DNA from 2 places in the Vreelandella sp. H-I2 genome. Region 1 is predicted to be linked to the other one. Evidence: predicted binding sites of a transcription regulator. Region 1 holds the regulator's gene; the other holds the start of a gene.
The links. Region 1 encodes LexA, which represses DNA repair genes until DNA is damaged. Its sites were predicted from a motif close to TACTGTNTANNTANACAGTA; they were not measured.
Positions count from the first base shown of each region.

Region 2: a site for LexA is predicted at 2,516-2,535, ahead of ruvA (Holliday junction branch migration protein RuvA). Genes of this name have one in related genera too.

Region 1 is NZ_JBRAMC010000007.1:37,414-53,128, forward strand. Features, by position in the region: gene ppsR (posphoenolpyruvate synthetase regulatory kinase/phosphorylase PpsR) at 78-911, shown strand; gene ACUVOF_RS17015 (hypoxanthine-guanine phosphoribosyltransferase) at 932-1,510, opposite strand; gene nagZ (beta-N-acetylhexosaminidase) at 1,559-2,590, opposite strand; gene ACUVOF_RS17025 (L,D-transpeptidase family protein) at 2,691-3,227, opposite strand; gene ACUVOF_RS17030 (TetR/AcrR family transcriptional regulator) at 3,205-3,882, opposite strand; gene lexA (transcriptional repressor LexA) at 4,162-4,839, shown strand; gene ACUVOF_RS17040 (energy-coupling factor ABC transporter permease) at 4,848-5,519, opposite strand; gene purU (formyltetrahydrofolate deformylase) at 5,544-6,398, opposite strand; gene ACUVOF_RS17050 (ribonuclease J) at 6,641-8,233, shown strand; gene moaE (molybdopterin synthase catalytic subunit MoaE) at 8,230-8,685, opposite strand; gene moaC (cyclic pyranopterin monophosphate synthase MoaC) at 8,700-9,497, opposite strand; gene mobB (molybdopterin-guanine dinucleotide biosynthesis protein B) at 9,597-10,133, opposite strand; gene ACUVOF_RS17070 (uracil-xanthine permease family protein) at 10,218-11,450, opposite strand; gene upp (uracil phosphoribosyltransferase) at 11,538-12,167, opposite strand; gene ung (uracil-DNA glycosylase) at 12,261-12,944, opposite strand; gene gpt (xanthine phosphoribosyltransferase) at 12,947-13,426, opposite strand; gene ACUVOF_RS17090 (adenine phosphoribosyltransferase) at 13,432-13,977, opposite strand; gene ACUVOF_RS17095 (NCS2 family permease) at 14,024-15,322, opposite strand; gene ACUVOF_RS17100 (riboflavin synthase subunit alpha) at 15,530-15,715, opposite strand, start outside.
Region 2 is NZ_JBRAMC010000003.1:398,424-414,138, forward strand. Features, by position in the region: gene aspS (aspartate--tRNA ligase) at 43-1,824, shown strand; gene ruvC (crossover junction endodeoxyribonuclease RuvC) at 1,928-2,491, shown strand; gene ruvA (Holliday junction branch migration protein RuvA) at 2,598-3,206, shown strand; gene ruvB (Holliday junction branch migration DNA helicase RuvB) at 3,293-4,330, shown strand; gene ybgC (tol-pal system-associated acyl-CoA thioesterase) at 4,327-4,740, shown strand; gene tolQ (protein TolQ) at 4,799-5,494, shown strand; gene tolR (protein TolR) at 5,506-5,943, shown strand; gene tolA (cell envelope integrity protein TolA) at 5,957-7,123, shown strand; gene tolB (Tol-Pal system beta propeller repeat protein TolB) at 7,123-8,409, shown strand; gene pal (peptidoglycan-associated lipoprotein Pal) at 8,463-9,002, shown strand; gene ybgF (tol-pal system protein YbgF) at 9,050-9,844, shown strand; gene ACUVOF_RS09880 (YciK family oxidoreductase) at 9,880-10,641, shown strand; gene ACUVOF_RS09885 (HAD-IA family hydrolase) at 10,695-11,363, opposite strand; gene ubiG (bifunctional 2-polyprenyl-6-hydroxyphenol methylase/3-demethylubiquinol 3-O-methyltransferase UbiG) at 11,364-12,107, opposite strand; gene ACUVOF_RS09895 (nucleotide sugar dehydrogenase) at 12,380-13,672, shown strand; gene ACUVOF_RS09900 (hypothetical protein) at 13,682-14,503, shown strand; gene tamA (autotransporter assembly complex protein TamA) at 14,566-15,715, shown strand, end outside.

The DNA.
Region 1 (15,715 bases):
AGTAAATTGCTATGCCACGTTGTGCTGGCAAAAGGCTCGGCCCACAATAGACGCATTCATCATCACTGGATTTTGTCATGAAACGTACGGCTTTTTTTATTTCAGATGGCACCGGCATCACGGCGGAAAGTTTAGGGCGCAGCCTACTGGCCCAGTTCAGCGATGTCGAAATCGACATGCAGACCAAGCCCTATATCGATACGCTGGAAAAAGCTCAGGCGTTAGCAGCGATCATTGAATCAACGGCCGACCGCGACGGGCATCGTCCTATTATCATTGACACCATTGTCGACCAGCAGATTCGCAACGTCATTCGTCAGGCATCCGGTTTCAAAGTCGATATTTTTTCGACTTTCCTAGAGCCTTTAGAACAGGAGCTGGACACTCACTCTTCCTACAGCGTGGGGCGTACTCATTCGATTGGTAGTGATGACGTTTATATGGACCGTATTCACTCCGTTCACTTCGCGCTTGATAACGATGACGGCGCCCGCACCCATCAATATGATAAAGCGGATATCATCCTGGTGGGCGTCTCACGCTGCGGCAAAACACCCACCTCGCTCTATTTGGCACTTCAGTTTGGCATTCGGGCGGCCAATTATCCGCTGACGGAAGATGATCTAGATGAAGACGGAATGCTGAAGCTGCCCAAGGCACTTGTGCCTCATCGTCAAAAACTGTTTGGCTTAACGATTGATGCACGGCGCTTGTCGGCGATTCGCAATGAAAGACGCCCCAATAGCCGCTACAGTTCGATGGATCAATGCCTTCAAGAAGTGGAACAGGCTGAATCGCTTTACCGCACCATGCATATTCCCTTTATCGATGCGACACGCTTTTCGGTGGAGGAGATCTCTACGCGAATGATTGCCGAGACCGGTTTAGCGAGGCGCTTTTCGCCCCGCTAATACGATAAGTCACTGTGTGATTACATGCCTTTCGGCGCAAAAATACCCGGTGCGTTGCGCCAGTAACCTTTGTAATCCATGCCAAAGCCGAACACATAACGATCGGCGACTTTCAAGCTGCAATAGTCGGCTTTCAAGCCGGGCACTGCTTTGCGATCGTGTTGTTTATCGACCAATACAGCCGTGGTGACGCTGGCGGCTTGGGCTTCTTCACAGTAAGCCAAAATGGCCGCCAGTGTCGCGCCTTCGTCCAGGATATCGTCAACGATTACCACATGGCGGCCTGCCATGGGTACTTCTGGAGAAACACGCCAAAAAAGCTCACCCCCACGGAATTCATTGCGGTAACGCGTGGCATGTAGATAGTCCACTTCCAGCGGGAAGCCTAAACGGGTGAGCAAATGCCCTGTCGTAATCAAGCCACCATTCATTACACAATAAAAAACCGGCAGTTTATCGCCTAAATCACGAGTGATTGCTTCCGCCATGCGATCAAGAGCAAGTTCTACCTCTTGTTGAGAAATTAAACAGTCGGCGTTATCCATCAACTCACGCATTGAGTCTAGCGATTCTAACGCCTCTTTATCCAACTTTGACATCTACCAACTCCAGGGCGGGTTATAAACTGTATTTGCTACAATACGTGGCTAAATAGCGCTGGGGTTTGACTGGTTCGCCAGCGCTTCCAACTTAGCGTGAGCACGGCGCCAACGGCCCAGCGCACTCAGCGCGTCTAAATCAGGCCGCGCACGGCTATAGCGCAGTTTAGCGGGACGTTTGGTATCTATACCCTGGCACGCCAGCATCACTTCAAGCGCGGCAGCACGATCATTACATACCAACAGCATATCGCAGCCTGCCGCTAGCGCCGCTTGAGCGCGCGCTTTAGGATCGCCCGCTTCGTGGGCGCCCGCCATGCTTAAGTCGTCGGAAAACACACAGCCTTTGAACCCCAGCGATTCGCGCAACATACCGAGCCAATTAGGCGAAAAGCCTGCCGGGCGCTTATCGAAAGCACTGTAAATCACATGCGCAGGCATTACGCCTTCTAGCTGTGTGGCTAGCTGGGCAAAGGGTATCAGGTCATGCCGTTTAATAACCTCTAGCGGACGATCATCCACCGGCAGTGCGACGTGAGAGTCTGCGGCTACCCCACCGTGGCCAGGGAAGTGCTTACCCACCGCCGCCATACCTGCATCGTGTAGGCCCTGAACAAACGCGCTGCCCAATTGCGCCACGTGCTGGGGATCACTGCTAAAACTACGATCACCAATAACACTTGAGACACCGCTTTCAACATCCAGTACGGGAGCAAAACTTAAGTCCAACCCGCAGGCGGCCATTTCCATTCCCAATAACCACCCAGCATCTTTTGCTAACGACAAGCCATCTTCGGGATTGTCGCGATAGCGCTCGCCAATGCGCGCCATGGCAGGAAGACGGGTCAACCCTTCTTTAATACGCTGAACGCGTCCGCCCTCTTGATCGACTGCCAGCAGTAAATCAGCACGCACACGGCGAATATCGCTGCAGAGTTGGCGAACCTGATAGCCATTCTCGACATTACGGGCAAATAAAATAACGCCCCCTACCGTCGGTTCAAGTAGTAAGCGCTTTTCTGCAGCCGTCAATTTAGGGCCTTCAAGGTCCAGCATGACCGGGCCTAACGGTTGAGTCATCGTGATAGGTCCATTAAAAGGGGCGATGATTCTAGACGATCGTCTAGCAGAGTCAAAATCTGAGACACATTAACGGTTGTTACTGTCAGTCACAGCCTGGTTAGTCAAAACACTGCCGACCGCCATGCAACCAAACCGGGGTACCCGGCACTGCTAACGAAAAGATAGTCAGCAAATCACTGTTACGTAAACGGATACAGCCATGGGAAGCAGCAACACCCATCGGCTGATCAGGTGGCGTACCGTGCAGGTAGATATAGCGCCGTTGCGAGTCTACCTGGCCTCCGCGGTTCACTCCCCTTTCTAACCCGCAAAGCCACAAAATACGGGTTAAAATCCAGTCACGCCCTGGATAAATCTCGTCTAGCGCAGGTGAAAATACCTCGCCAGTCCAGCGTCGGCCCCGAAAAACGGCATTTTCCGGTCTATCAGCACCAATAGCGGCTCGTACATAGTGCCAACCATGGGGTGTTTTACCACTCCCATTTTGCTCTCCATTACCGGCGGCACCGGAAGATATCGCGTATTCATGAAGCACTTTCGCGCCCCACCAGCAGCGCATTAGCTGTTGAGTGGTATCAATCTCCAGCCAGATGTTTTCAGTTGGAGGTAGCTCAGCTAGCTTGGGCGTTCGCATGTTTTCCTTCTTCGAGGGCAGGAGGTAACGGTGCATTCATGGCAGCAACTACCACCGGACGCAACCGCCTTACTAAATCCCGCACAGTGACCTGCTCGTGATAATCCTTTTCCGCGATATCTCGCAATGCATCGAGGCCTGACAGGGTAAATATCACGGTACCAAGCATAAAGTGTAGTCGCCAAAAGCGTTCCGCGTCAGGCAGGTCTGGTGTCGCCTGACGCACAAGCTCCGTGAAACGGGCAAACACATCGCCATACTCTTGTTGAATATGGCGTCGAAGATGCCCTTGTGCTTGGCTGTAGGCCAGTCCAAGTAAGCGCATGAATACTTTGAGACTGTTGCGTTCAGCCGGCACAGCCAGAACGGTTGTTGCCATTGTTTCGAGTAACGTTTCAAGCGGCACAACGTGCCCTTTATGCTGGGCTTCAAGCTCATCAAGTGCCGTGTGAAAACGCACTGTAAAAGGATCTAGATAGCGAGAAAACACAGCCTGAATTAAGGCTTTCTTAGAGCCAAAATGGTAGTTCACGGCCGCCAAGTTGACGCGCGCTTTACTAGTGATGTTGCGCAGCGAGGTTTCAGCAAAACCACGCTCTGCAAACAGCACTTCAGCGGTATCGAGTATACGGGTCACCGTATCAGACTGAGCCATAGCGCTCTCCAGGGAAACAAGTGTTTAAAACATAGCAAAATACTATTCTATAAACTTGGCAGGCTCAACGCTTGATTTACTAATGAAATATGGCGTCTTGCATAAGAAAAAACTTAGTTTAAAACGATGACTAAAATTGCCCGGGTAGAGAAAATGAGGATTGACAGGCCATATACTGGACAGAGGAACATACTGTATACTTAACCACTTATCGATTAATTCGACATTTATCTTTGTTACTGTCAGTTCACTATCAATTTACAAATTATGGAGTCTGGTATGTCGCGTCCACTAACCGCTCGCCAACAGCATGTCTTTGATTTTATCGTTAAGACCATGGGCGAATTTGGCTACCCTCCTACGCGCGCCGAGATTGCTAAAGCGCTTGGCTTCCGTTCTCCTAATGCGGCTGAAGAACACCTGCGCGCACTTGAGCGCAAGGGGGTTATTCGTATTATCCGCAATACCTCTCGCGGCATCCGCCTGCCCAACCAAGAGCCCCAAGAAGCCCTGGATAGTGCCACCACGACCGTACCCTCCAATGTAGAGCCGCTGCCCACAGGCCTACCGGTGATTGGAGAAGTGGCGGCAGGCAGCCCTATACTGGCCGCCGAGCATATTGATCGCTACTGCCCATTACCACCAGAATACTTCACACCAAAAGCTGACTACCTACTGCGTGTACGTGGTTTATCAATGAAAGATATCGGCATCTTAGAAGGTGACTTGTTGGCAGTTCACCGCACCGAGCGGGTACGTGATGGACAGATCGTGGTTGCTCGTCTGGAGGATGAAGTGACCGTTAAACGCTTCAAACGCCAGGGGCATCAGGTAACCCTGTTTGCAGAAAATTCCGACTTTGCGCCAATCGAAATAGATCTGCGCTATCAGTCACTCGATATCGAAGGCGTCGGCGTCGGCGTCATTCGCGGTGGTAACGGGCAGGCGCTCGGCTAAAACTGGCGTTACTGCAGGTCGATATAGCGGTGGTCATTGAAAGTGGCCACCCAATCAGGATGGTAAACTAGCAGAATACTCAGCAGCATGCCGGTTAGTAGCGCCTCGGATGGCATTAATAGGGGTAGGAAGCGCGCATACTCCTGAGCCAAATAGACAGCATCAGGATCAGTACCCGCGACGACTATCAGCAACACTGCAGCTAACCCTCCTCCCAGCGTTGCCAGTGCAGAGCCGAAAAAGCCGCAGACAAATAGGAATACCATCAGATTATCCGGTAGGCGCCGATCTACCAACCGCCACACCGTGCCAATGATCGCAGCAGGCACTATTCCTGTGACAAGAATATTAGCTCCCAGCAGCATCCACTCATTGCGACCGATCAATACCATAGCAATATTAATAAGTACGTTACTGATCAGCGCTAGGGGCGCCTTAAACACAAGTGTCAGCAATACCGTAAAGACCAGATGTAACGTTAGCCAATCAACCGCCTGAGCACGCAGCTGCCACATCAGCACCACCGCCAGCGTCGCGCCTAGCCAACGGTGCTGAAGCGCGACGTCTCCCCTCAAGGCCTGCCACGGCCGCCGACTAATTACCCAAACAACAACTCCTAACGAGAGGAGCGAGGTGAGCAGCAGCATCCAGGGCGCTAATACACTTTGCGCAAATGACATGGTGGCCTCTCGGTTCAATAAGTATTAACTAAACACCACAGTTTTGTTGCCATGGACCAGTACCCGATCCTCTAAATGCCACCGCAATCCCCGAGCGAGTACCGCTTTCTCCACATCACGGCCGAAGCGTACTAAATCGGTGGGCGTATGACAGTGACTAACGCGATGAATATCCTGTTCGATGATAGGACCCGCGTCGAGTTCCTCCGTTACGTAGTGGCAGGTAGCTCCAATCAGTTTAACTCCCCTCTGGTAAGCCTGGTGATAAGGCTTAGCGCCAGCGAACGAGGGCAAGAAACTGTGATGAATATTAATTACTCGCCCCGCATAACGCGTGCATAATTCAGGTGGCAAAATTTGCATATAACGCGCCAACACGATGCAGTCAGCACGAGCATTGTCAATCTCAACCTGTACTTCCGCAAACGACGCCTGCTTGTTTTCAGGGTCAACCGGAACATGATGGTAGGGAATGCCATACCATTCTGTCAGTGAACGCATATCGTCATGGTTAGAGATAACACCGACAATATCGCAATCCAGCTCACCCGCTTGCCAGCGATAAAGTAGATCTACCAAGCAGTGCGACTCTCGCGACACCATTAGCACCACTCGTCGTCGCTTCTGGGTATCGACCAGTGACCACTGCATATTGAATTCGCTGGCCACCGGTTCAAATGCTACACGTAACGCTTCTACCGACATGCCCACGGAATCCGCCAATATTTCGTAACGCATAAAAAAACAGCCAGTTTCTAAATCTGAGTGCTGACTTGCTTCAGTAATGGACCCACCCTGCTGGGCAATGAAACTCGATACTCGCGCAACAATACCCACCCGATCAGGACAGGACACAACTAAACGATAATAATGAGACATGTGAGCTACTCTTGACTTGCTTCTAAGGTAATTATTACAAACCAGCGGCTTAGGATGTTAACCAGACTGCATAGTGTATCGGAAGGCCATGGATGATTGTTAGCCGCCCCTGCCTTCCCGTATAGTTAAGGCACTACTTTTTAGGCTTTTCATAACTAATGCATTCACCACGCGTTCAAATTCGTCCCCGTCGTCGTCCGCCGCTGCGCATGCTGCCGCTGGGGGGATGCGGTGAGATTGGTATGAATCTAACGCTATACGGCTATGACGATCACTGGATTGCCGTTGACTGCGGCATGATGATTCGCCAAGACCTCCCCGACTCGCCGCTCCAGGTGCCCAATGTTGATACACCGAAGGCACTGGGCATCGTGCCGAAAGCACTGTTTATCACTCATGGACATGAAGATCACATTGGGGCTGTTGCTTGGCTATGGCCGCTGTGGAACTGTCCCATTTATGCCACCCCTCTTGCGGCAGGGCTGTTACGGCTTAAATTTGCTGAACATCAACTCAGCAGCGCCGCTATCCAGGTCATCGAACCGGGCGAGGCGTTAGAAAGTGGCCCGTTCACGCTGCGCTATTTACTTTTAACGCATTCAATTCCCGAAAGCTGTGCGCTGATGATGATGGCCGGTGGTTATCGCATTTTACATACCGGTGACTGGAAACTCGATCCCGAGCCCCTCATTGGCATGCCGATGAACGCAGCCCAATTCAAAGCGCTCGCCCCCATTGATTTAGTCGTGGGCGACTCCACCAACGCCCCTATGCCTGGTCACTCTGGCAGCGAAGGGGATGTTGCTCGAGCACTAACAAAGACCCTCAGCAACTGCCAGGGCCGTGTGGTAGTTTCTTGTTTTGCTAGTAACCTTGCTCGAGTGCTAGCTATAGGACGCGCAGCCCAACAGTCTGGTCGCCGTATTAGCTTAATGGGCCGCTCTATGGAGCGCATGGTCAGTGTCGCCCGCGGACTTGGCTATATGGATGATTTACCGCCGCTGGTACCCAATCATGACCTTGGGTATTTACCCCCCAATGAAGTAGTGATTATTGCTACCGGCAGCCAGGGCGAACCCCGCGCCGCTCTACAGCGTCTTGCTCAGGGACGTCATCCTTTTGTCGATCTTCAGCCAGGCGATAACGTCATATTTTCGGCTAAAGCTATTCCAGGCAACGAGCGTCCTATTGAACAACTTAAAAAGCGCTTAACGCACCTAGGCGTCAGTATCTATGACGAGTTCAATCACCCTGAGCTGCACGCCACCGGACATCCCGCTCAAGACGAACTCATTAAGCTTTATCAGTGGGTTAGGCCAAAACATCTTATGCCTGTACATGGCGAAGCCCGCCATCAGCAGGCTCATCAATCGATTGCTGGCCAGCTAGGCATTAGCGCTCCGTTGACACCCATCAACGGCGATCTAATCTGCTTTGATAGTCATGGATTACGCTGCGAAGCACGATACCCACAGCCGCCCTGTATTGTCAGCCAAAACAGTGTAGTGCCTCATCCCGGCTTAGAAGTGAGCGACGCCAGCACGACCCGCCATGGTAGCTTGTACCTAGCACTGCCAGTAACAGCCACTGCCACGGGCTGGGCGCGTATTGGTCGTTTGATGCTAGACGCTTCAGGTTCTAGCCCGCTGGATGAAGATAGCTTTAGCGACTGGCTAGATGATCAGCTTGATGAAATTGCTGCTGATACGCTTGCCGATCTGCGCCATGCGTTGCAGCCTCGCCTAATTCACTGGCTAGCAGAACATATGCAGCATCTGCCCGGCGTGCACCTACAAATTATGGCCGCTGAAATGCCTGAACTCTCCAGTCGTTAGACCCAGCGCGCCGCGTCCTGCTGGTCGGAATGGCGTTCTTTAACCCAGTACTCACCTTTAGTAGAGTGTTCTTTCTTCCAGAAAGGCGCCTGGGTTTTTAGGAAGTCCATTATAAAATCGCAGGCTTCAAACGCTTCACGGCGGTGGGCGCTGGCAACCAGTACGCGCACAATCGGGTCGCCCGGCCCAAGGTAACCTATCCGGTGGATAATACGCACTGCCTGCAACGACCAGCGCTGCCATGCCTGTTCACCTATGTCGGTCAGGGTGCGCTCGGTCATTCCAGGATAGTGCTCCAGCGTTAACCCTGTCACGTCAGGTGTTTCGTTAAAATCACGCACCAATCCGGTAAAACTCACCACTGCGCCAATATCACTACGTCCTGCTAGTGCATCGTCATACCCATAACTCATTGAGAAAGGCGCTGCTTGAATCGCTACCTTAATATCCATCTTAGTATTCACACTCAGCCCCCTGTGACCGGTGGAAAAAAAGCCACCTCATCATCATCGGTCACTAGTGCATCATCGTTAGCCATCACTTGGTTAATGGCGCATAGCGTACGCTGGTCGGTAAGCAGTTTAAACCGACCATCGCGCTCAGCCAGCGCTGCTTTCAAACCACTGATATCGCGGCTAGTAAGCTGATCCAGACCGACGGACACTTCGCTTTCGCCTACTCGCTCGCGCAATTCGGCCAAAAATTTAACCCGCACGCAGGGTGACGGACAGCGCTCACCTAAACTAACCTCTCCCGACATACCATCGCCAGTGACAATTGGCGCCTGCACACTCATGCGCTGGTAATCACCGCGCTGGCCGCCCTGTTTACTGTCGAGTTGAATGGTTTCTATACACATGCCTTTATCGACCGCTTTGCACATATCATACAGAGTCAAACAGGCCACCGAGACGGCGGTAAGCGCTTCCATTTCAACGCCGGTGCGGCCATTCAAGCGGCACAAAGAGGTTACATGTACACAAGATCCAGCCATATCGATCTCAAATTCAACCGACACCTTTGATAGTGCTAATGCATGACAGAGGGGAATCAGCTCATGGGTGCGCTTTGCTGCCTGAATACCTGCAATACGTGCAGTGGCCAGGACATCCCCTTTGGGCAAGCCACCTGCGCTAAGCAGCTTCAGCGTCTCAGGCTGCATTACAATTCGTCCCGAGGCGACCGCTTCGCGGCGTGTCTCTTGTTTATCGCCGACATCCACCATATTGGCTTCGCCACGTGTGTTGAGGTGGGTTAGATGCATGTTGGTCACCTTTCCTTTTGGAAGCCAAAGTATTTATGGGCACAAAACACTTATAGGCAGAGTTCTTAATTGCACGGCCCTTAAAGCAAGGCAAGCGTGTTACTTTTTTGTGCTTACCCAGGCCACTATCCAGCGCGCTATTGCGTCGCTATCGTCAAGATTTAACTGAGTCACCCCAGTGGCCAAATCGATAGGCGTTGGCGCGTTCAGCGCGACCGCCTTAACCCATGGGCCGGTTAAAATGGCCTGATCCCCAATGCCTGCGCGGTAAAGCACCAACTTAGGAATCGGCCACTCTTTAAAGCCTTCGGCAATCACCAAATCTGGGTTATGCGGCACCATCATGGCCACTAACTGGGCTAAATCAGGTTCTTCAAGGCCGGGAGTCTCCTGCATTAACGCAAAGCGCTGGCGGGAGGCTACTAAAACCGGAGCCGCGCCAGCACTGCGCAGCTTATAACTATCTTTACCTGGCTGATCGACATCAAACGAATGATGCGCATGTTTAATGACGGCCACTTTTAAACCTTGCTCGCGCAAGCGTGGCAGCAGTTGCTCTAGTAGCGTCGTTTTGCCCGTACCACTCCAGGCGGCAATCCCCAGAATGGGAAAGGATGCGGTTAGTTCATTAGCCATGCTGCCGACACACCTTATTTTATTTGAGCGCCATCCTGTCAACGATACCATGCACACAATGCACATGGGCTAAAGAGGACGACGTCACTCGTCCTCTTTCTCCTGAGGCAACAGCCAGTTCAATACAATCCCCACGAGCGCAGCCAAGCTCACGCCTTGCAACGTAAACTGACCGCCACCAAACTGCATACCGCCTATTCCGAATACCAGTATCAGCGAGACGACCACTAAATTGCGGGGTGCTGTCAGCGATTGCCCTGCGCGTACAAGCGTGTTCATACCAACGACTGCAATAGAGCCAAATAGCAGCGTCATGATACCCCCCATCACCGGGCCAGGAATGGTTTGCAGTAGCGCGCCAAGCTTAGACACAAATGCGAGCACAATCGCAATAATCGCTGCCACAACCATGTATTTGGGGTTGAACGCACGAGTCAGCGTAACGGCTCCAGTAACTTCAGAGTAAGTCGTATTGGGTGGCCCGCCGAACAGCGCAGCCACGCTGGTAGCCAACCCATCGCCTAACAGGGTGCGATGTAAGCCGGGTTTCTCCAGATAGTTTTTGCGGGTCACCGACCCTATCGCCACCATGTCACCAATATGCTCCACCGCCGGGGCAATGGCGACCGGAATCATAAATAGGATAGCGGCCCAGTGAAAACTAGGTGCGGTAAAGCTGGGCACTGAAAGCCACGCCGCTTCGCGCACTGGCGTGAAGTCCACTACTCCCATCACTAGTGCTAAAACATAACCTGTGACAATACCGCCCATAATCGGTATTAGGCGTATCAGGCCACGGCCAAAAACGGCCAGTACCAGCGTGACTAGCAAGCTGGTCATGGAGAGAAAAATCGCCGCTCCATAACCGATATTGTCACTGGTTTCACCTGTTGCCATGCTGACCGCCACAGGCGCAAGCGCCAAGCCAATGACCATGATGACCGGTCCGACCACCACGGCCGGCAGTAAGCGATGTAACCAGGCGGTTCCTTTTAATCGCACCGTTTGCGAGATAGCCACATACACAAACCCTGCCGCCATTAGGCCACCCATCGTGGCCGATACGCCGAAGCTCGCCACCGACCCTTGAATAGGCGCAATAAAGGCAAACGATGAGGCCAAAAAAACGGGCACAGTCTGCTTAGTGACTGCATGAAATATCAACGTACCAGCACCGGCGGTGAAGAGGGCGACACTGGGGTCAAGGCCGGTCAAAAGTGGCACTAACACTAAAGCCCCAAACGCTACAAACAGCATTTGTGCACCGGTTAACACTACTTTTGGCCACGATTCAGCCTGGCTGGCAGCTTCACGCATTAGAGAATTCCTAGTGATTTTTAGATAATAGGTGTGCAAAAAAATGCCCCTAACGCAAAGCGTAAGGGGCAAGATTAAAAAGGGCGCTTAGCGCGTTCCGAAGATCTTATCGCCAGCATCACCTAACCCAGGGACGATATAACCATTTTCATCGAGTCGATCATCGACCGAAGCAGTGTAAATTTCGATATCGGGGTAGGCGTCCTGCACTCGCTTGATTCCTTCAGGAGCGGCAACGAGGACAATGACCTTCATATGTTCGCAGCCGCGCTCCCGCAGCATATCTAGCGTGGCCACCATTGAACCTCCGGTTGCCAGCATCGGATCAATCACGATCGCCATGCGCTCTTCGATATCATTGGCAAACTTAGCGAAGTAAGGAACCGGCTGAAGCGTCTCCTCATCGCGGTATAGCCCAACGACACTGACGCGTGCACTAGGGATCAAGTCCGTTACGCCTTCTAACATGCCAAGCCCAGCGCGTAAAATTGGCACGACGGTCACTTTTTTCCCTTTCAGTCGCCGCGTTGCAATCGGCTCTCCATTCCACCCCTGGATTTCATGATCTTCTAACTCCAGACCTTTGGTTGCTTCGTAGGTCAACAGCTTGGCGACTTCACCTGCCAGCTCACGAAAGCTCTTGGTGCTCAAATCAACTTCGCGCATCAGTCCCAGCTTATGTTGAACAAGCGGATGGTTAATGGCGTAAACACTCATAGGACTTCCTCACTGCAGGGCTTTAGAATGGCACCCTGGGGTGTATCGTTAGGCGCAAAATTGCGCATATTCTACCCACAACCACTGGCGAGGTTAAGGGTTTTCCGGCAATTGCCAATCGATGGGTGCTCTTCCCTGCGCTTGTAGAAATTGATTTGCTTGGGAAAAATGCCGTGTACCGAAGAAACCACGATGCGCGGAGAGCGGTGACGGGTGCGGAGCCTCAAGGATTAAATGGCGCCTTTGGTCAATCAGCGCCTTCTTCTGCCGCGCATGGCTTCCCCAAAGGAGAAACACACTGGGAGGCGCGTGTTCGCTGACGGTTTCAATCGCACGGTCGGTGAATGTCTCCCACCCCTTACCGCGGTGAGAGCCAGCGTTGCCCTGCTCCACTGTTAAAGACGTGTTTAACAGTAGGACACCTTGCTTTGCCCATGACTCTAAATGGCCGTGCTGTACTGGTTTAAAACCTACATCAGTTGCCAACTCTTTGTAGATATTGACCAAGGATGGCGGCACCTTTACACCAGGTTGCACGGAAAAGCTGATGCCGTGCGCCTGGTGGGGGCCGTGATAGGGATCTTGCCCCAAAATGACAACTTTCACTTCCTTCAGAGGGGTCAATTCAAAGGCACGAAACCAATGAGATGAGTGCGGATAAATGGTTTTTTTAGCGGCTTTCTGCTCCGCCAAAAATCCTTTCAGCGCTAACATATAGTCAGCCTGAAATTCATTACCCAACCACTGACGCCAATCTTCGGGAAGTGGATTGTTCATTATTACCTCTTCATTTGGTCGACAAGTGGCTCAACGTAAGCAATACCCATATCCCAAGGAAATTGAATCCAGCACTGCTGAGCGACTTCTGTCAGGTATTGATCCACTAAAGGGCGGCCATCCGGCTTGGCATAAATAGTGACAAAATGGGCCTTAGGCAGCATCTTGCGTACCGCACGAGCCGTTTTGCCGGTATCCACCAAATCATCAACAAGCAGCCAGCCTTCACCGTCATGATCGACGCCCTTCATAATGTCCAGGCCACCCTGGTCCATGTGGTCATAGCTTTTGATGCAGACAGTATCAATCAGGCGGATATTAAGCTCCCGTGCGATGAGCGCAGCAGGAATTAAACCGCCACGGGTAATCGCCACAATGCCTTTAAAATCGCGTTCGATCATTTGATGACAAAGGGTACGAACATCACGGTGCAGCTGATCCCAGGAGACAGTGAAATGTTGGTGATATCGATCGCTGCTCATAGGGATTACTCGTTTTCGTTGAAAGAACAAACGGCGAACACACTGTAGCCCGCATCGCGAATTTTTTGAGAGCCGCCCAGCTCTGGCAAATCAATAATAGTCGCGGTTTCCACTACCTGACCACCGCTGCGCTGGATAAGGTTGGCCGCGGCTAGCATAGTGCCGCCGGTTGCGATCAAGTCATCCATTAGCAAGATACGATCATCTTTCTGAAAAGCATCTGCATGTAGCTCAACTTCAGAATGGCCATATTCCAGCGTATAAGTCTCGCTAATAGTCTTAAACGGCAGCTTGCCCTTCTTACGCACCGGCACAAAGCTACACCCCAACTCGTAAGCCAGTGGCGCGCCGATAATGAAACCGCGGGCATCAATAGCCGCGATGGCATCCAGGTTCATTTCTTGATAGCGGTGTACGAAGCTATCGATCAACTTGCGAAAGGCAGCGCTATTTTGCAGCAAAGGAGTAATGTCACGAAAATTCACGCCCTGCTCAGGCCAATCGGGAACCGTGCGAATAACGGACTTAATATAGTCGCCGTAGATGCTCATCGCGTCTCTCATTGGATAGTAAAAAAGTTAAGGGGCAAGCGCCCGCTCAAATTAAGAATAGGTATCTTGTTGCAAACAGCAGCGACAAAATAATGACGGCCGGATTTAAGTCACTAAAACGGCCCGAAAGCGTCTTAATTGCCACATAGCTGATAAAGCCTAGCGCAATCCCTTCTGCAATTGAGAACGTCAATGGCATTGCCAGTGCGGCAATCAACACAGGAGCACCATCTGTGGGGTCTTCCCAGTTAGCGTGCGCCAAGCTGCCAGCCATCAATACGGCCACATATAGCAATGCACCGGCCGTGGCATACGCTGGGATAGAGCCTGCCAACGGAGCAAAGAACAGACTAATGAGGAATAAACCGCCAACGATTACCGCCGTTAAACCAGTACGGCCGCCAGATGCAATACCTGCAGTTGATTCAATATAGCTAGTGGTGGTGGAAGTACCCAGCGCAGCACCCGCCATAGAAGCCGTACTGTCGGCCATCATAGCGCGGCCAATGCGCGGCAACTTGCCATCTTTGTCTAACAGTTTACCGCGGTGTGCAACTCCCACTAACGTACCGGACGTATCGAATAAATCCACAAATAGAAAAGCAAAAATGACACTGAGCATCGCCACATCCAGTGCGCCCATCAAATCCATCGCCATAAAGGTAGGCGCAATCGACGGGGGCATCGACATCAGCCCGCCATACTCATTATGGCCAAGGACCATGGCTATCACGGTGATGCCCAAAATACCGATCATAACCGCCCCGGTGACTCTCAAATAGGAGAGCGCGGTAATAACAAAGAAGCCGAACAGTGCATAAATAGCAGGCGGCTGAGAGAGATCTCCCAATGAAACAAAAGTAGCTGGATTAGCGACCACGATACCCGCATTCTTAAGCGCTATCATCGCCAAGAAAAGCCCGATACCGGCGGCAATACCGAGCCGTAACGTCATGGGAATGGAGTTGATAATCCACTCCCGAATTCTAAAAATGCTTAATAAGAAAAAGGTTAAGCCGGAGAAGAAGACAGCCCCCAACGCCGCCTCCCAGGTGTAGCCCATTCCCAGTACCACACCGTAGGTGAAAAAGGCATTTAAACCCATACCTGGCGCCTGGGCGATAGGATAATTAGCCCACAAGCCCATCACAAAACAACCAATCGCCGCGGCCAAGCATGTCGCAACAAATACCGCACCGTAGTCCATGCCTGCTTCAGACAATATGCTCGGGTTAACGAAAATAATGTAGGCCATCGTTAGGAACGTGGTGATCCCAGCGATAACTTCTGTTTTCACATTGGTTTTATGCTCAGTGAGCTTGAAATAGTTATCCAGAAGTTTCATGAATGTTCTTATCCTTAGCGCTAACGCCGCATGGTTAGTATGCGTTCTGGTGCTGAGAAAAGCCGCACATACTACCGAAACGCTCCCCATGATGCGAGCGCCTAAGTATGGCGACCAATATACGCGGAAACAGCCCCGCCGATTATGCCAAGCAATCTTTAGGCCACGAGCTAACCGATCGGTCAATTCTGCAGCCAATAAATAACATTACCGGCGCTGCTGCGCCAATACACGCTCAACGGTTTCAACGATCACCTGGGTTTGCGGATCGATTTCTATGTTCACACTATCCCCAGGCGCTCGATTCTGAAGGGTGGTACGCGACAACGTTTCAGGAATTAAATTCACGCTGAATTCCACGCCCACCCTATCAGCCTGCCGCACATCGCCTAT
Region 2 (15,715 bases), on a different contig from region 1:
CCCGCGACATTTTAATTGCCACGTAACAGAACAGGATTTGACATGCGCAGCCATTATTGCGGCCAGCTTAACGAAACTTTGGTGGATCAAACAGTGACGGTATGCGGGTGGGTTCACCGTCGCCGTGATCACGGTGGGGTTATTTTCCTCGACATGCGCGATCGCGACGGCATCGCTCAATTCGTGGTCGACCCTGATACCGCCGAGGCGTTCGCTAATGCCGACCGTGCCCGCAGTGAGTATGTCCTGCGTATCACTGGTCGCGTACGGCTGCGTCCTGAAGGTACACAAAATCCCAACATGCCTACGGGTATGATTGAAGTGTTGGCGAAAGAGGTGGAAGTCCTCAATACGGCGATTACACCGCCTTTCCAACTGGATGAACATGGCAAAGTAGGTGAAGAGGTGCGCTTAAAGCACCGTTACATCGACCTTCGTCGTCCCGATATGATCGAGAAGCTGCGCTTGCGTTCGAGCATTTCTCACAACGTGCGTGCTTACCTGGAAAGCCAGGGCTTTCTCGATATCGAAACACCGGTACTCACGCGCGCCACCCCAGAAGGCGCCCGTGATTACCTAGTACCTAGCCGTACTCACGCGGGCAGTTTCTTTGCTCTCCCCCAGTCGCCGCAGCTGTTTAAGCAGCTGTTGATGGTGGCCGGTTTTGACCGCTATTACCAAATTGCCAAGTGTTTCCGCGATGAAGACCTGCGCGCCGATCGCCAACCTGAGTTCACTCAGATTGATATCGAAGCGTCTTTCGTGGAAGAGAGCGACATCATGGGTATTACGGAATCCATGATTCGTCAGCTGTTCCAAGATGTGCTTAACGCCGAATTGCCTGAATTCCCACGCATGACTTGGCAGGAAGCGATGGACCGTTTCGGCTCTGATAAGCCGGATCTGCGCATTCCGCTCGAATTGACCGATGTCGACGACCTGATGCAGCAAGTCGATTTCAAAGTCTTCTCTGGCCCGGCCAGTGCTGATGATGGTCGTGTCGCGGCATTGAAAGTACCCGGTGGCGCCAAGCTGTCGCGTAAAGAGATCGACGAATACACCAAGTTTGTCGGCATTTATGGTGCCAAGGGCTTGGCGTGGATCAAGGTCAACGAGCGTGCTAAAGGGCTTGAGGGCCTGCAGTCGCCGATCGTGAAGTTCATGGAAAATATCGTTGAAGAGTTGCTCGATCGGGTGGGCGCTAAAGACGGCGACATTATCTTCTTCGGTGCGGATAAAACCCGTATCGTCAATGAAGCCATTGGTGCGCTACGTGTCAAGTTAGGCGCAGATCTGGAGCTTTACACCCAGGAATGGGCGCCACTATGGGTCGTCGATTTCCCGATGTTTGAAGCTGACGACAACGGCCGCCTTAGCCCGCTTCACCACCCGTTCACTGCGCCTTCTTGCACACCGGAAGAGCTGAAAGCGGATCCTGCGAACGCACTATCACGTGCTTACGATATGGTACTCAACGGTACCGAATTGGGCGGCGGCTCCATTCGTATCCACGATCAGACCATGCAGAGCACCGTGTTTGAGATATTGGGTATTGGCGAAGAGGAAGCCCAAGAAAAATTCGGCTTCTTGCTGGATGCGCTTCAGTACGGCGCTCCTCCCCATGGCGGTTTAGCCTTCGGTTTGGATCGCCTGGTAATGTTGATGGTCGGTGCTAAGACCATTCGTGAAGTCATCGCCTTCCCGAAAACCCAAAGTGCCGCCTGCTTAATGACCAATGCACCGGGCGAAGTAAGTCCCGAGCAGTTGAAGGATTTGAATATCCGTCTACGCCAGAAAGCCAAGCCGGAAACAGCAGCCGAATAAGACGCTTGATCGTTTAGCCAACACCGACGCCACGGCGTCGGTGTTTTTGTATGTTACTCCGGTCTAAGCCTATAAGACTAAAGCCTACAAGAGCCCCAACGAGATGGATGAAAAAAAGCCTGCCGCACCCATTCGTATTTTGGGCATTGACCCAGGGTCCCGGATAACGGGCTATGGCGTCATTGATATGGTTGGTGTTAAACCCTGCTATGTGGCAAGTGGCTGTATTCGTACGGCTGAAGGAGCGTTAGAACAGCGATTGGCACAAATCTATGCAGGACTTAGCGAAGTTGTCGGTTTGCATCGTCCTTCTCAGGTGGCTATCGAGCGGGTATTTATGGCCAAGAACCCCGACTCTGCGCTGAAACTGGGGCAAGCACGTGGGGCGGCGCTGGTGTGCATGGCCAACCATGGTTTAACCCTTGCCGAGTACGCCGCGCGGCAAATCAAACAAGCGGTGACTGGTCAAGGTGGGGCTGATAAAGAACAGGTTCAGCATATGGTGACGGCTATTCTGCTGCTTTCTGCCGCCCCTCAAGCCGATGCCGCTGATGCATTAGCCATTGCGCTAACTCATGCTTATAGCGGCCACGCCTATAGCGGCAATGGGCTGCCTGATACGCCATCCCGTGCACGGCGACGTTCCACCGGACGCTGGCGTCTTTAATTCCCTCTGTTCCGGCCGCTACACAACTGGTCACATGTACAGAGTAGCTTTATAGTAAACATCTGTTTTTCACCCTATTGTTTTTCACCTCAGCATGAGCGTATTTATGATTGGACGGCTAAGTGGCCAGATAATGGCAAAGCAACCTCCCTGGATTGTGATCGACGTCCATGGTGTTGGTTATGAGCTGGAAACCTCGATGAATACGCTGGTGGCATTACCCAATGTCGGCGAACAAGTTTCGTTATTCACACACCTCACCATTCGTGACGATGCGCACCTACTGTATGGATTTGGTAGAGAGCATGAGCGTGCTCTTTTTCGTGCGTTGATAAAAGTAAACGGCGTGGGACCTAAGCTTGCACTTGCGATACTGTCCGGCATGGATGAAGACGCCTTTATGCGCTGCGTGCGTGACGACGACAGTAAAGCACTCACTAAACTGCCCGGGGTGGGTAAGAAAACCGCCGAGCGGCTGATTATTGAAATGCGTGATCGTTTTCCAGAGTGGGAAGATGGTAGCAACGCGCTATTGCCCCTTGAGGCCGCCAATGGCCGCGTACCTGCCCGCGATAGCCTTGCCGATGCGGAAGCCGCGCTAGTTAGTTTGGGGTATAAACTGACTGAGGCGTCGAAAATGCTTGCCGATATCGATCCCAATCAGTCTACCGAAGCGCTGATAAAAGCTGCGCTCACCCAACGTATGAGTGGCTAAGCAGGCACCAGTGTGAGTACGAAATTGCGGATAGTGGATAGACTTTTGTGAATAGACCTTTTGAATCGCCATAAAGAAGAGCACCTATGTTAGAACACGATCGGCTGATCGCCGCTGAGCCTGAACAAGGAGAGGGGCGCTTTGATTACGCGATTCGCCCTAAGCGGCTGGACGACTATATTGGCCAGCCGCGTGTCCGCGAACAGTTGGAAATCTTTATTGGCGCCGCACGACTGCGCGATGAGAGCCTGGATCACACTCTGGTATTCGGCCCTCCTGGGCTGGGTAAAACGACCCTTGCACATATCATTGCCACCGAGATGGGGGTAGGGATGAAATCTACCTCTGGTCCGGTGCTTGAGCGCGCGGGCGACTTAGCCGCCATGCTGACCAATCTCGAACCGGGAGATGTACTTTTTATCGACGAGATTCATCGCCTGTCACCGGTGGTCGAGGAAGTGCTTTACCCTGCCATGGAAGATTTCCAGCTCGATATTATGATTGGCGAAGGGCCCGCGGCACGTTCTATTAAACTGGACTTGCCCCGCTTTACGCTGGTGGGGGCAACCACCCGGGCCGGATTATTGACCTCGCCATTGCGAGACCGGTTTGGGATCGTTCAGCGGCTCGAGTTCTATAACCTTGAAGAGCTGACCGAAATTGTTTCGCGCTCGGCGCGATTGTTGGGTGTAGAAACCAGCCAAGAAGGGGCGATTGAAGTCGCCCGACGTTCACGCGGTACGCCACGAATCGCTAACCGGCTGCTACGGCGCGTACGTGACTATGCGGAGATGAAAGGTAACGGCGTTGTGGATGTCGCCATGGCCGACGCCGCACTCAATATGCTCAACGTTGATCATCACGGATTGGATCACATGGATCGGCGATTGCTGCTGGCCATGATCGATAAATTCGATGGTGGGCCGGTGGGGATTGATTCGCTATCAGCTGCCATCAGTGAAGAGCGCGATACGATCGAGGATGTCATTGAGCCCTATCTGATTCAGCAGGGCTTGATAATGCGCACGCCACGCGGGCGCGTCGTCACTCGCCAGGCGTGGTTGCACTTTGAACGTGTACCCCACGAACAGGCAACCGACATGGAAGGAGAGCGCCGTCCTTGAGTGATTCGATTAATAATGGTTATCGTCTGCCGCTGCGCGTTTATATGGAAGATACTGACGCAGGTGGTATTGTTTACTACGTTAACTATTTGAAGTTTATGGAGCGCGCGCGGAGCGAATGGCTACGCCAGCTGGGCTTTGACCAACAAACGCTGCTAGACGAAGGCACGCAGCTAGTGGTATACCGCTTGGCCTGTCATTACGCGAAACCGGCCTGTCTGGATGATGCGTTGGAAATTAGTGCGCATATCACAGACGTGGGGCGCTGCCGGATGACATTTGAACAGCAAGTTCGGCGTGATGAGGAACTCCTCTGCTCCGCTACAGTCGAGATAGCCTGCTTGAGCGCCGAGCGCATGCGGCCTAAAGCATGGCCAGCATCGCTTAATAGTTTGACACGGGCCTCTTAGCCAAGAGGTCACCCATTGCGTCGGCAATGCCGACTCTAATAGATTGATGAGGGCACCTGTGAACGATAACGCCATGTCCATTCCCCACCTGATAATGAATGCCAGCACCGTGGTGCAGCTGGTGATGTTGCTACTGTTGGTGGGGTCGATCCTCTCTTGGGTAGTGATTTTTCAACGTAGTATTGCACTGCGAAACGCTAAGCAAGAGTACAACCAATTTGAGGAATCTTTTTGGTCAGGTGTCGACTTGAACGAGCTTTACCGCGAGATCCCAGCCGAAGATCCGCGCCATGGCGCTGAGCACATTTTTCAAGCGGGTTTTCGCGAATTTAATCGTTTGATGCCCAAAACCCGTGATCCAGGCACCGTTCTGGAGGGTGTCCAGCGCAGCATGCGTGTTGCATGGTCACGGGAAGAAGATCGCTTAACCCAACATTTAATATTTCTTGCCACCGTGGCATCCGCTAGCCCATATATCGGCCTCTTCGGCACTGTATGGGGCATTATGGGGTCGTTTCAGGCTCTCTCGCTGACGCAGCAAGCCACGCTTGCTACGGTCGCTCCTTGGATTGCAGAAGCATTAATTGCGACAGCGATGGGCTTATTCGCAGCCATTCCGGCGGTCATTTTTTATAACCGCCTGTCCAACGCATCTTCTCGCTTGCTCGGGAAATATGAGGATTTTGCCGAAGAGTTTCACGCTATCTTGCATCGCAATCTGCAAGGTCGTGACGGCAAATCGAGCGTGAGTTAAGGGAGAGAACCATGCAAGGACCGTTCAATCGTAGTGGTAAAAGCAAGCCGATGGCGGAAATTAACGTCGTTCCTTTCATTGACGTTATGCTAGTGCTGCTGGTGGTTTTTATGATCACCGCGCCCATGTTGACCCAGGGCGTACAAGTTGAGTTACCGCAGGTAACCTCCGAGCCCATTGAGACTCAGGAAGATAATGATCCTATTATCATCTCGGTTGACAGCGAAGGGGGCTACTTCATCACGCTCGGAGAAGATTCTTCATCTGTCACGCTGGAAGAGATGTCCGATCGCGTCATGACCATTTTGCAACGGCGTCCTGGCACTCCGGTTATGGTACGTGGCGACCGCAATGTGGCCTATGGTCAGATTGTCGTCTTGATGAGCACACTACAAGGCGCCGGTGTAGCCAACGTAGGGCTGCTTTCTGAGCCGCCGCAAGATGGGTAAGGGCAACACGAACATGGCAGTAAAATCCTTTCGCGATCCTCAGGATGTTGGCTATAAGTGGCCGACGGTTCTGGCCATAGCCGTACACGTCGCGATTGTAGCGTTCAGCTTGATTAGCCTGCCTAGTCGAGTTGCAGAACCGGATAGCTCTTCAATTGTCCAAGCCACCTTGGTAAGTACCGAGACGTTTACCAATCAGGCCCAGCAGTCAACGGAAGAGCAGGCGGCGATGAATGCACCTGCTGAAGCGCCTGTCGAACCCGATGCGCCAGACGAGCCGTCGGCCAGTGAGGCGCAAGCAGCCGCTGAGCAACAAGCTGCTGAAGAGGCTGCTCAGCAGGCAGCGGAAGCAGAGGCGCAAGCACTAGAAGCCGCGCGTGAGGCAGCGGAAGCAGACGCACAGCGCCGTGCGCAAGAAGCGGCAGAGCAGGCGGAGCAGCAGGCCGCCGAGGCGGCTGAACGTGAGGCAGAAGCGCAAGCCGTTGCTGAGCGCCAGCGTGAAGTAGAAGAAGCACGTCGCCAGCAAGAAGCTGCCGAACAACAACGCCTTGAGGAAGCTGAAGCTGAGCGCCAGCGTGAAGCAGAAGAACAGCAGCGTCGCGAAGAGGAAGAGGCTGAACGCCAGCGCGAAGCCGAAGAACAGCAACGCCGTGAAGAAGCAGAAGCCGAGCGTCAGCGTGAAGCCGAAGAGCAACGTCTTCGTGAGCAGGAGGAAGCCCAACGACAGCGAGAAGCCGAAGCACAACGCCAACGTGAAGCGGAAGAGCAGCAGCGCCGTGAAGCGGAAGCAGAGCGTCAACGCCAAGCTGCGGAAGCTGCTGAGGCGGCCATGCAGCGCCAGTTGGCAGGTGAGGCTGAAGCGGCTGCCAATGCCCAGCAGGCTGAGCAGGCTGCCAATAGCTTTATCAATATTGTTCGCCGTGCCGTTGAGCAGGCGTGGGTGATTCCGCCCGGTGCAAGTGATTCGATGAGTGCTACCCTGCAAGTAAGGCTAGGACCATCAGGAGAAGTATTGGCAACGTCGATTGTGACCTCAAGTGGCGATAGTGCTTTTGATAGGTCTGTGATGCAGGCTGTGGAACATGCTGCACCGTTTGGTGAATTGCGAGATTTACCAGCCGACCAGCAGCGTAATTTACGTCAGTTTAATCTGCGATTTACCCCGGGAGATGTTCGCTGATGCAAAGCTTGAGCAAAGTATGGCTGTTCTGTGTGCTGCTGCTAATCAGCAGCGTGGCGAGTGCCAACTTAACCATTGAAATCACGCGTGGCAGCGACCAGGCGCTGCCCATTGGCGTAGTGCCCTTCGAAGGATCAGAAGGGTTGCCAGAAGATGTAGCGCAGATAGTGCAAGATGACCTTGAGCGTAGTGGCTACTTCGACCCTTTAGAGCGTAGTGCCATGTTTGAACAGCCTAGCCAGTCTGACGATGTGCAGTTTGGTACCTGGCGTTCGTTAGACGTGCGCTATTTAGTGGTAGGCAGGGCTGAGCAAACTGAGGGTGGTTTCCAGCTGCAGTTCGAGTTGATGGATATCAGCGGCCAGCGCCGCATGATCGGCGAAACCGTGACAGTGAGAGGCAACGACCTACGCGGTGCCGCCCATTATATTAGCGATCAAATTTTCGAAGAGATCACTGATATTCGTGGTGCCTTCTCTACTAAAATCGCTTACGTAACGGCACAAGGTATCGGTGACAACATGCAGTTTGGCTTGTACGTTGCAGACGCCGATGGGCGCCGCAGCGAGCAGGTATTGACCTCCGACGAGCCGATCATGTCGCCGGCGTGGTCGCCTGATGGCACCAAACTCGCCTATGTCTCGTTTGAGACAGAGCGTCCGGCGATCTATATCCAGGATGTGGCGACAGGGCAGCGTGTTCAAGCGACCTCGTTCGAAGGCATCAATGGCGCACCCGCCTGGTCGCCGGATGGCCGGCGTATCGCGATGTCCCTTTCCAAAGATGGCCAGCCTGAAATTTATATTATGGATGTCGGCAGCCGCTCATTAGAACGCATTACCAACAATAACAGCATTGATACGGAACCCGCTTGGTCGCCGGATGGACAAAGCTTGCTATTTACCTCTGACCGCAGTGGAGGCCCCCAGCTTTATCAATACTCAATGGGCGGTGGCGAGGCCGAGCGTCTGACGTTTACGGGCAACTACAATGCCCGGGGACGCTATTCGCCGGACGGTGAGCAGATCTTTTTGATCCACCGCTCTAGCCGTGGTTATCAAGTAGCAAGGCAGGATCTAAGCGGCGACCGTTTGGTAGTACTAAGTGAATCAACAAGAGATGAATCTCCTAGTGTTGCGCCGAACGGGACCATGGTAATCTTCGCTACCCAACAGGGTAATAGCGGGGTGCTTAGTGCTGTTTCTGCCGATGGCCGCTCTTCATTTAGGCTCCCATCAGCACAAGGCGATGTACGTGATCCAGCATGGTCACCCTTCTTAAATTGATCAACTCATTTGATTAATATTGTTTTTTTTGTTTTCAGGCAAGGAGTCTGATTATGCAACTTAAGCCGTTGGCTCGCTCATTAGCAGCAGCGCTATCTATCGTGGTAATCGCTGGCTGTTCCAGCACCGGCGGAACCCAAGACGGTGACTCGTACGGTAGCCAGGATGGCAGTACTACCGGTTCTAGCACCTCAGGTACTGGCACAGGTAGTCAGTATGGTTCTACTTCTGGCTCAGGCGCTGGTCAGCAGGCTGATTCACGCATCCCTGAAGTGCGCACCATTTATTTCGATTATGATCGCGATACGATTAAGAGCGACTATGAGTCTGTGGTAATGGCTCATGCACGCTATTTGCGTGCCAACCCGAATGCTCAGGTGGTTCTACACGGGCATACGGATGAGCGCGGTACCCGTGAATACAACATGGCGCTGGGTGAGCGTCGTGCCGGTGCGGTAGAGCGCTTCCTGAACATTCAGGGGGTATCTCCTTCGCAAATGAGCGTTGTTAGCTATGGTGAGGAGCGTCCGGCAGCCAGTGGCCAAGACGAGAGCGCCTATGCACAGAACCGTCGTGTTGTGTTTAACTATTGATGAAGGTGGCGTGCTAACCGCACGCCGTTTTTATCTACGGAGTCATCATGAATCACAGTCTCAAGCGTTACGTTGAGAGGCTGTGCGGTGCGGGAGCCTTAGTGCTCCCGCTGTCCGTATTGCCTCTCACGGCCGCCGCTCAACAGCCGCTCGTTCAAGATCTTTCTGATTCTTCCAATAGCAGCTTCTATCAGCAGACGCAGCGCCAGGAAGCATCCAGCGGTAACCTGGTACTCTTTAATCAGGTGCAGGAGCATCAGCAGGAAATACAACAGCTGCGCGGACAGATTGAAGAGTTACGTCATCAGTTGGAACAGCTGCGTCGCCAATCACAACAGCAGTACCTCGATATTGAAGATCGCCTGATGAGCAGTGGGCCAACGCAGATTGAACAGTCAACTCCAGCGGTTGAGCCAGAAGCCGCCGAGGAAGTTGTTAATGCTCCCTCAAGCCGCAATGTCAGCGAAGATGCCCAAGCCGATTATCAAGCGGCTTTTGCGCATGTCCAAGCACGCCGCTTTGATGAAGCGATTGCAGCATTTGATGCCTTTGTTACCGATCATCCTGATACCAGTCTAACGGCCAATGGCCACTACTGGCTGGGCGAGTTGTACGCGGCAGAAGGCGAGTTGGATGCAGCTGATCAAGCCTTTAGCCGGGTGATTGACGATTATAGCGGTAGCAGTAAAGTACCTGATGCGATCTATAAGTTAGGGTTGGTGAAGGCGCGCAAAGGTGAAGCGGAGCGCAGCCGGGAGTTACTCGAACGTGTGCGTGACGACTACCCCCAAAGCAGTGCCGCAGGCCTTGCCAATGACTTTTTGCGCCAATCAGCGGGTTAATATTTTTTGATCTATTTTTGCTTCAGGGAATCAGCATGAGCTGCAAGATCGACTATCAACCAGCGCCCAACCTATTGGAAAATCGCGTCGTGTTGGTAACCGGCGCAGGCGATGGGATTGGCCGCGCGGCAGCATTGAACTATGCCAATCACGGCGCAACCGTGATTCTATTAGGGCGGACCATTGCTAAGTTAGAGCGCGTTTACGATGAAATCGAAGCGGCTGGTGGTCCCCAGCCAGCGATTTTTCCGCTTAATTTTGAAGGCGCCACGCTAAAAGATTTTCATGATATGGCCGAAACGCTGGATAAAGAGTTTGGCCGCTTGGATGGCCTGTTGCATAACGCAGGGTTGTTAGGCCGGATTACGCCTTTTGAGCAGTATAATCCAGAGCTCTGGCAGCAGGTGATGCAGGTTAATATCAACGGCCCCATCTGGATGACCCAGGCGCTGTTACCTCTGTTACAGGCGTCTGAGGATGCCTCAATAATTTTCACATCTTCAAGTGTGGGCCGTAAAGGACGTGCGTATTGGGGGGCGTATTCGGTTTCTAAGTTTGCCACTGAAGGTTTTGTAGACGTACTAGCCGATGAGCTGGATAACCAATCGAATATCCGTGTCAATTCGCTTAATCCAGGTGCCACTCGTACGCAAATGCGGCGTACGGCGTTTCCTGGGGAAGACCCCTTTACGCTGCGTACACCGGAAGACATTATGCCTACCTATTTATGGTTAATGGGCCCAGATAGTGCAGGCACCAACGGTGAAAAGCTTGATGCTCAGCCGCCTCGCGTATAAACGCTTGTTTTTATAACGCTGCCGGGTGTGTCGATGCCCGAAACGGTAAGGGCCTAACGCTTGAACGCGCCCAGGGCATCGACGAGTGCTTCACACTCTTCAAACCAAAGATCAGCAGGCCACTGCTGATAATTGTCTGCTTCACTAATATAGCCATAGCCAACGGCAACTGCGGTCATTCCAGCGGCCACTGCTGCTTCTATATCACGTACATGATCACCGATATACCAGCATTGCTCGGGCTTAACGCCCAGGCGTCGGGCTGCTTCCCAGAGCGGCTCAGGGGCAGGCTTTTTTACGCTTAGGTCGTCAGCGCACAACAGTGCGCCAGGCTGTAGAGCCAATGCTTCCAGTAAGGGAAGTGTATAGCGCCGTGGCTTATTGGTCACTATCCCCCAAAGTCGCTGGTCGCCATGCCACTCTTTTAGCCACCTATCCAGTGGGGAGAAAACCCGGCTATCAACGGCTACTGCTTGCTCATAGGCATCGAGCAGAAACTGCCGCGCCAGCGTATGCTCGGCAGAGTTAACCTCTAGCCCAAGCGCCAGAGTAACCAGCGCACTACCGCCGTTAGAGACTTGACCGCGAATTACCTCATAGGGTAGCGGCGACAGCCCATGGTGGGCTCGCAATGTATTGGTTGCCTTGGCCAAGTCCGGTGCCGTATCTACCAGCGTTCCATCCAGATCGAAGAGTATTGCTTGGGGGGCTTGCATCGACATTTAATCGCTCACCTTGCGGCAGTACATCATGTAATTGACCGAGACATCATGGCTGACTAAACGGTAATGACGCGTTAGCGGGTTATAAGTAAGCCCTGTTTGTTCGCGCACTTCTATACCACTGTTACGCGACCAAGCTGCCATTTCAGAAGGACGAATAAATTTCGCATAGTTATGGGTGCCCCGTGGTAGCAACTTAAGCACGTACTCAGCGCCTAAAATGGCAAACGCATAGGATTTAGCGGTGCGGTTTAGGGTAGAGAAAAATACATAACCACCTGGCCGAACAAGGGCACTGCAGGCACGAATGACAGAGGCCGGATCGGGAACGTGTTCAAGCATTTCCATGCAGGTCACCACATCGTAAAAGCCGGGCTTTTGAACCGCCATGGCTTCTACACTGATGTGCTGGTAATCAACCTTAACGCCGCGCTCCTCTGCGTGCAGCCGAGCCACCGCTAAGGGAGCTTCACCAAGATCAATGCCCGTCACCGTAGCCCCGCGGTGGGTCATTGACTCGCTCAAAATACCGCCTCCACAACCTACATCAAGCACTTTTCTGCCCGCTAGACCTGCCCGTGCATCAATAAAATCAAGGCGCAAGGGGTTGATGTCATGGAGCGGTTTAAATTCACCCCGCGGGTCCCACCAGCGGCTAGCGAGTGCTTCAAATTTAGCGACTTCCGCTGCATCGACGTTGCCTTGATTGTGATTAGCAGTGCTATCCTGTGGTATCGCTTGCATGTCGTGACTCCCGTTGTCAGTGAGCATTAAATAAAATGTCGGCGCCTAATCACTATTTATTGTCTATTACACTCGGTTTCATCCTTTAGCGAGGTGGCATCCACTCGCGCCTTCAGTATTATGGACATTCTAACCACTCCTGTGTCGGAACGCATGAAAAGGACCTCGCTATGATTCGTAAGGCATTACTTTGTCTCGCTGGTTTTGGCCAGCAGCAAACAGCAGACGCTTTCCAAGCGATGTTGTCACGCTATCACTTGGGAGAGTAACGGATGAGGGTGTTACTTTACGGTAGCGAGTTAAGTGCAGCGACGGCGGCTGCTGCACTGGCCTGGGTTGGCCATCATGTGCAATGGTTACCTCATTCCGATGCGCCTTGGTCAGTTCTCTCCAAGGTAGACTGGTTACGCAGTGAACCTCAGTTAATAACCCATCTTGAGCAAGGCTTAGCAGACGGAACACTGCAAATCCTTGAACGATTGGAAAATGCCGATATTCCTGAAGTGATCTGGCTGGCGTTATCGCCGGCACAGCGTAGCTCGGCCAGTAAACTGCTTGAAGATCCACTGTTCGCGGATCAGCGCGGTATTGTGCTCATTAATAATTCGACGTTTCCGGTGGGAGAGACCGAGCGCCTGCACGCGCTGATGGGCGCTCAGCATACTAGTGTGGCGCTTCCAGACACGTTGGAAGAGGGCCGAGCATGGGATTCTTTTACACGCCCAGCCCGGCGGTTATTAGGTTGCGATGATGCGCCTGGAGAGCAGATAACCCGTGAGCTGTTACGCGCCTTTAATCGGCGCAGTGAAGTGTTTCAATGTATGCCTCGCCGTGCTGCAGAACTCACCAAGCTGGCCATTAACGGCATGCTGGCCACCCGTATTAGCTATATGAATGAAATTGCCGGTTTGGCTGACACGCTAGGCGTCGATGTAGAGCATGTGCGACAGGGTATGGGGGCCGATTCGCGTATAGGGTTTGAGTATCTATACCCTGGGTGTGGATTTGGTGGACCTAACTTCTCCCGCGATTTGATACGCTTGGCCGATGTACAACTGCAAAGTGGCCGTTATTCCGCGCTGCTTGAGCAAGTGATGGACATTAATGAGCAGAAAAAAGAGACTCTGTTTCGCAAATTATGGTCGCATTTTGATGGCGAAATGGCCGGTAAAACCGTGGCGATTTGGGGCGCCGCGTTTAAACCCGGCACTGCACGCATTGACCATGCGCCTGTATTGACATTACTTGAAGCGCTTTGGGCGCAGGGGGCTAGGGTACAGCTACACGACCCAGCCGCGGTGCCTGCTCTCCACGCCTTGGTAGGCGAGCGTGAAGACCTGAAAACATATACGCATGACCCCTATTTGGCCTGCGAAGGCGCCGATGTATTGATGCTGGTCACGGAATGGAAGACCTATTGGAACCCTGACTGGCACCGACTTGGTTCGTTATTAAACGCTAAGCTCGTATTAGATGGGCGCAATATTTATGACCCTGAGTTCGTTGCCAGCTGTGGATTAATGTACCGAGGTATAGGCCGTCGTGCCGACCCGAAGACTCTTTGAGGAAATGTTATGCCAGACGCCACCGCATCCTCTCGTATTGTGCCTGATGTGGATCAAAGCCTGACGGCGCAACATTTGCGCCACCGAAAAAGGACTAAACTATGGCCAATATGGCTATGCCTACTATTCATTATTGCGCTATTGGGAGCGGCGGCAGCTGGACTTTGGTACGAACGTGAACGACTGTTGAGTGAGATTCATCGAGTGAGCGGTGAAGTGTCCAATGTACATGCCCGTTTGGATTCGGGTGACAGTGGCGTACAAGATGCGATAACCTTTGTACAAGCCCAGATGGCGACACTTTTCCAAGAACAAGAGCAGCTATCTATTTCGCTGGCTAATACCCGTGAAGAGTTATACAGCTTACTCACTATGAATGAGGATATGGCTTCTAGCGATTCGATTAATACACTGCTGCAGCAGTTGGAGCAGCTCAGCGAACAAGCTGAGCTGCGCGACAGTCAACTAATGGCGATGCGTGAATCTCTTGATGCGCTGGAACAAACGGGAACGTCTGGACGTCAAAACCTCATTGAGGAAGTTACCCACCTGGAGCAACTGACCGAGCAGCGTCTCGCCGTACTGGATAATCAAATCAATAATGTTAGCAGTGCATGGGAGGAGCAGTTAGCAGAGCAAAGAGAAGCGATTGAGACCCGTATTGAGGAACTGGAGTCATCCATTGCAGAGACTGATACGCCAGCAGAACAAGAAGCCCTGGAGGCATTAGAGCAAGAGTGGTCTCAACGCCTTAATGCGTTGGAGAGTGATGTACGTCAAGTACGCCAAGCACAGCTTGCCTTCAGTGCCCAATTAGAAATGTTGCGTTAACAAGTTACGTCAAATGAATACTTAAGTGATAAAGCCGCTGATTCAGGGTGGGATAAAAATGTATGGGAAGACAACGGAGATGGACATCCGCAACCGGCGGCACGCTTTTTGTAATGCTGCCCTTATTATGCGTTGCACCGGGGGCATGGGCGCTAGAGGCGTCCATTACAGGTGTCCCCGATGAGGTCGAAGGCAATATCCAAGACTACTTACAAAACATCGATGCAGAGCAATACACCAAGGTGCGACTGGAAGGCGAAATACGCAGCCGGACTCAGGAAGCAATGCGTGTTTATGGCTATTACGAACCTGAAGTCACCATTGAACGCGTCACCGATGAGCGCGTAAGGCTTGATATCGAGCCGGGGCCTCAAGTTGAGATTGAAATTTTGTCAATTAATGTTGACGGCGATGCGAGTAACGACCCCCCGTTTCAACAGGCAATAGAAGACTTTCCCCTGGAAGAAGGGGATACATTGCGCCATGCCCCATGGGAGCAGCTGCGTGGCCAGTTCTCGGGGTTGGCTATCGAGCGCGGCTATTTTGATTGGGGGTTTACCGATCGACGTATGGAGGTGCGCCCGTATTTGCAAAGTGCGCGTCTCTACATGGACTTTGACAGCGGCCCCCGCTACAAATTTGGTAAAGCATTCATCACCGGTAGTCATATTGAATTAGACCGCTTGCGCCGCATGCAGCCATTTGAGACGGGCGATCCTTACTTAGCGCAAACACTAGCAGAATATAATCAATCACTGGCGGAAACAGGCTGGTTTAGTTCTGTCTCAGTGCGCCCGCGTTTAGAAACCGCCCAAGAACTCACGATTGCGCCTTCAGGAGGCGGAGACCCGTGGTGGAGTGAAGCTACCGCTTCGCAACCAGAGCGCCCACGAGTCACTAGCGCCGCTTTGACCAGCGCACTGAGTCTTAATAAATCCAGTGATACGCAGTTACCTATTGATGTCAGCGTCGAACCGGCTGATCGGCATCAATTCGAAGTGGGTATTGGTTATGCCACTGATGTAGGCCCACGACTGCGCTTTGGCTGGGAGCAGCCATGGATCAATCGCTATGGCCACAGCCTTGACCATGATCTTTATTTATCCGCTCCGGAACAGCGCTTTACGGGGGTATATAACGTGCCTCTCGAAGACCCCCTTCGCGATAGTTATCGGCTTCAGTACGGCGTTCGTAATATCGACGATAGCGATA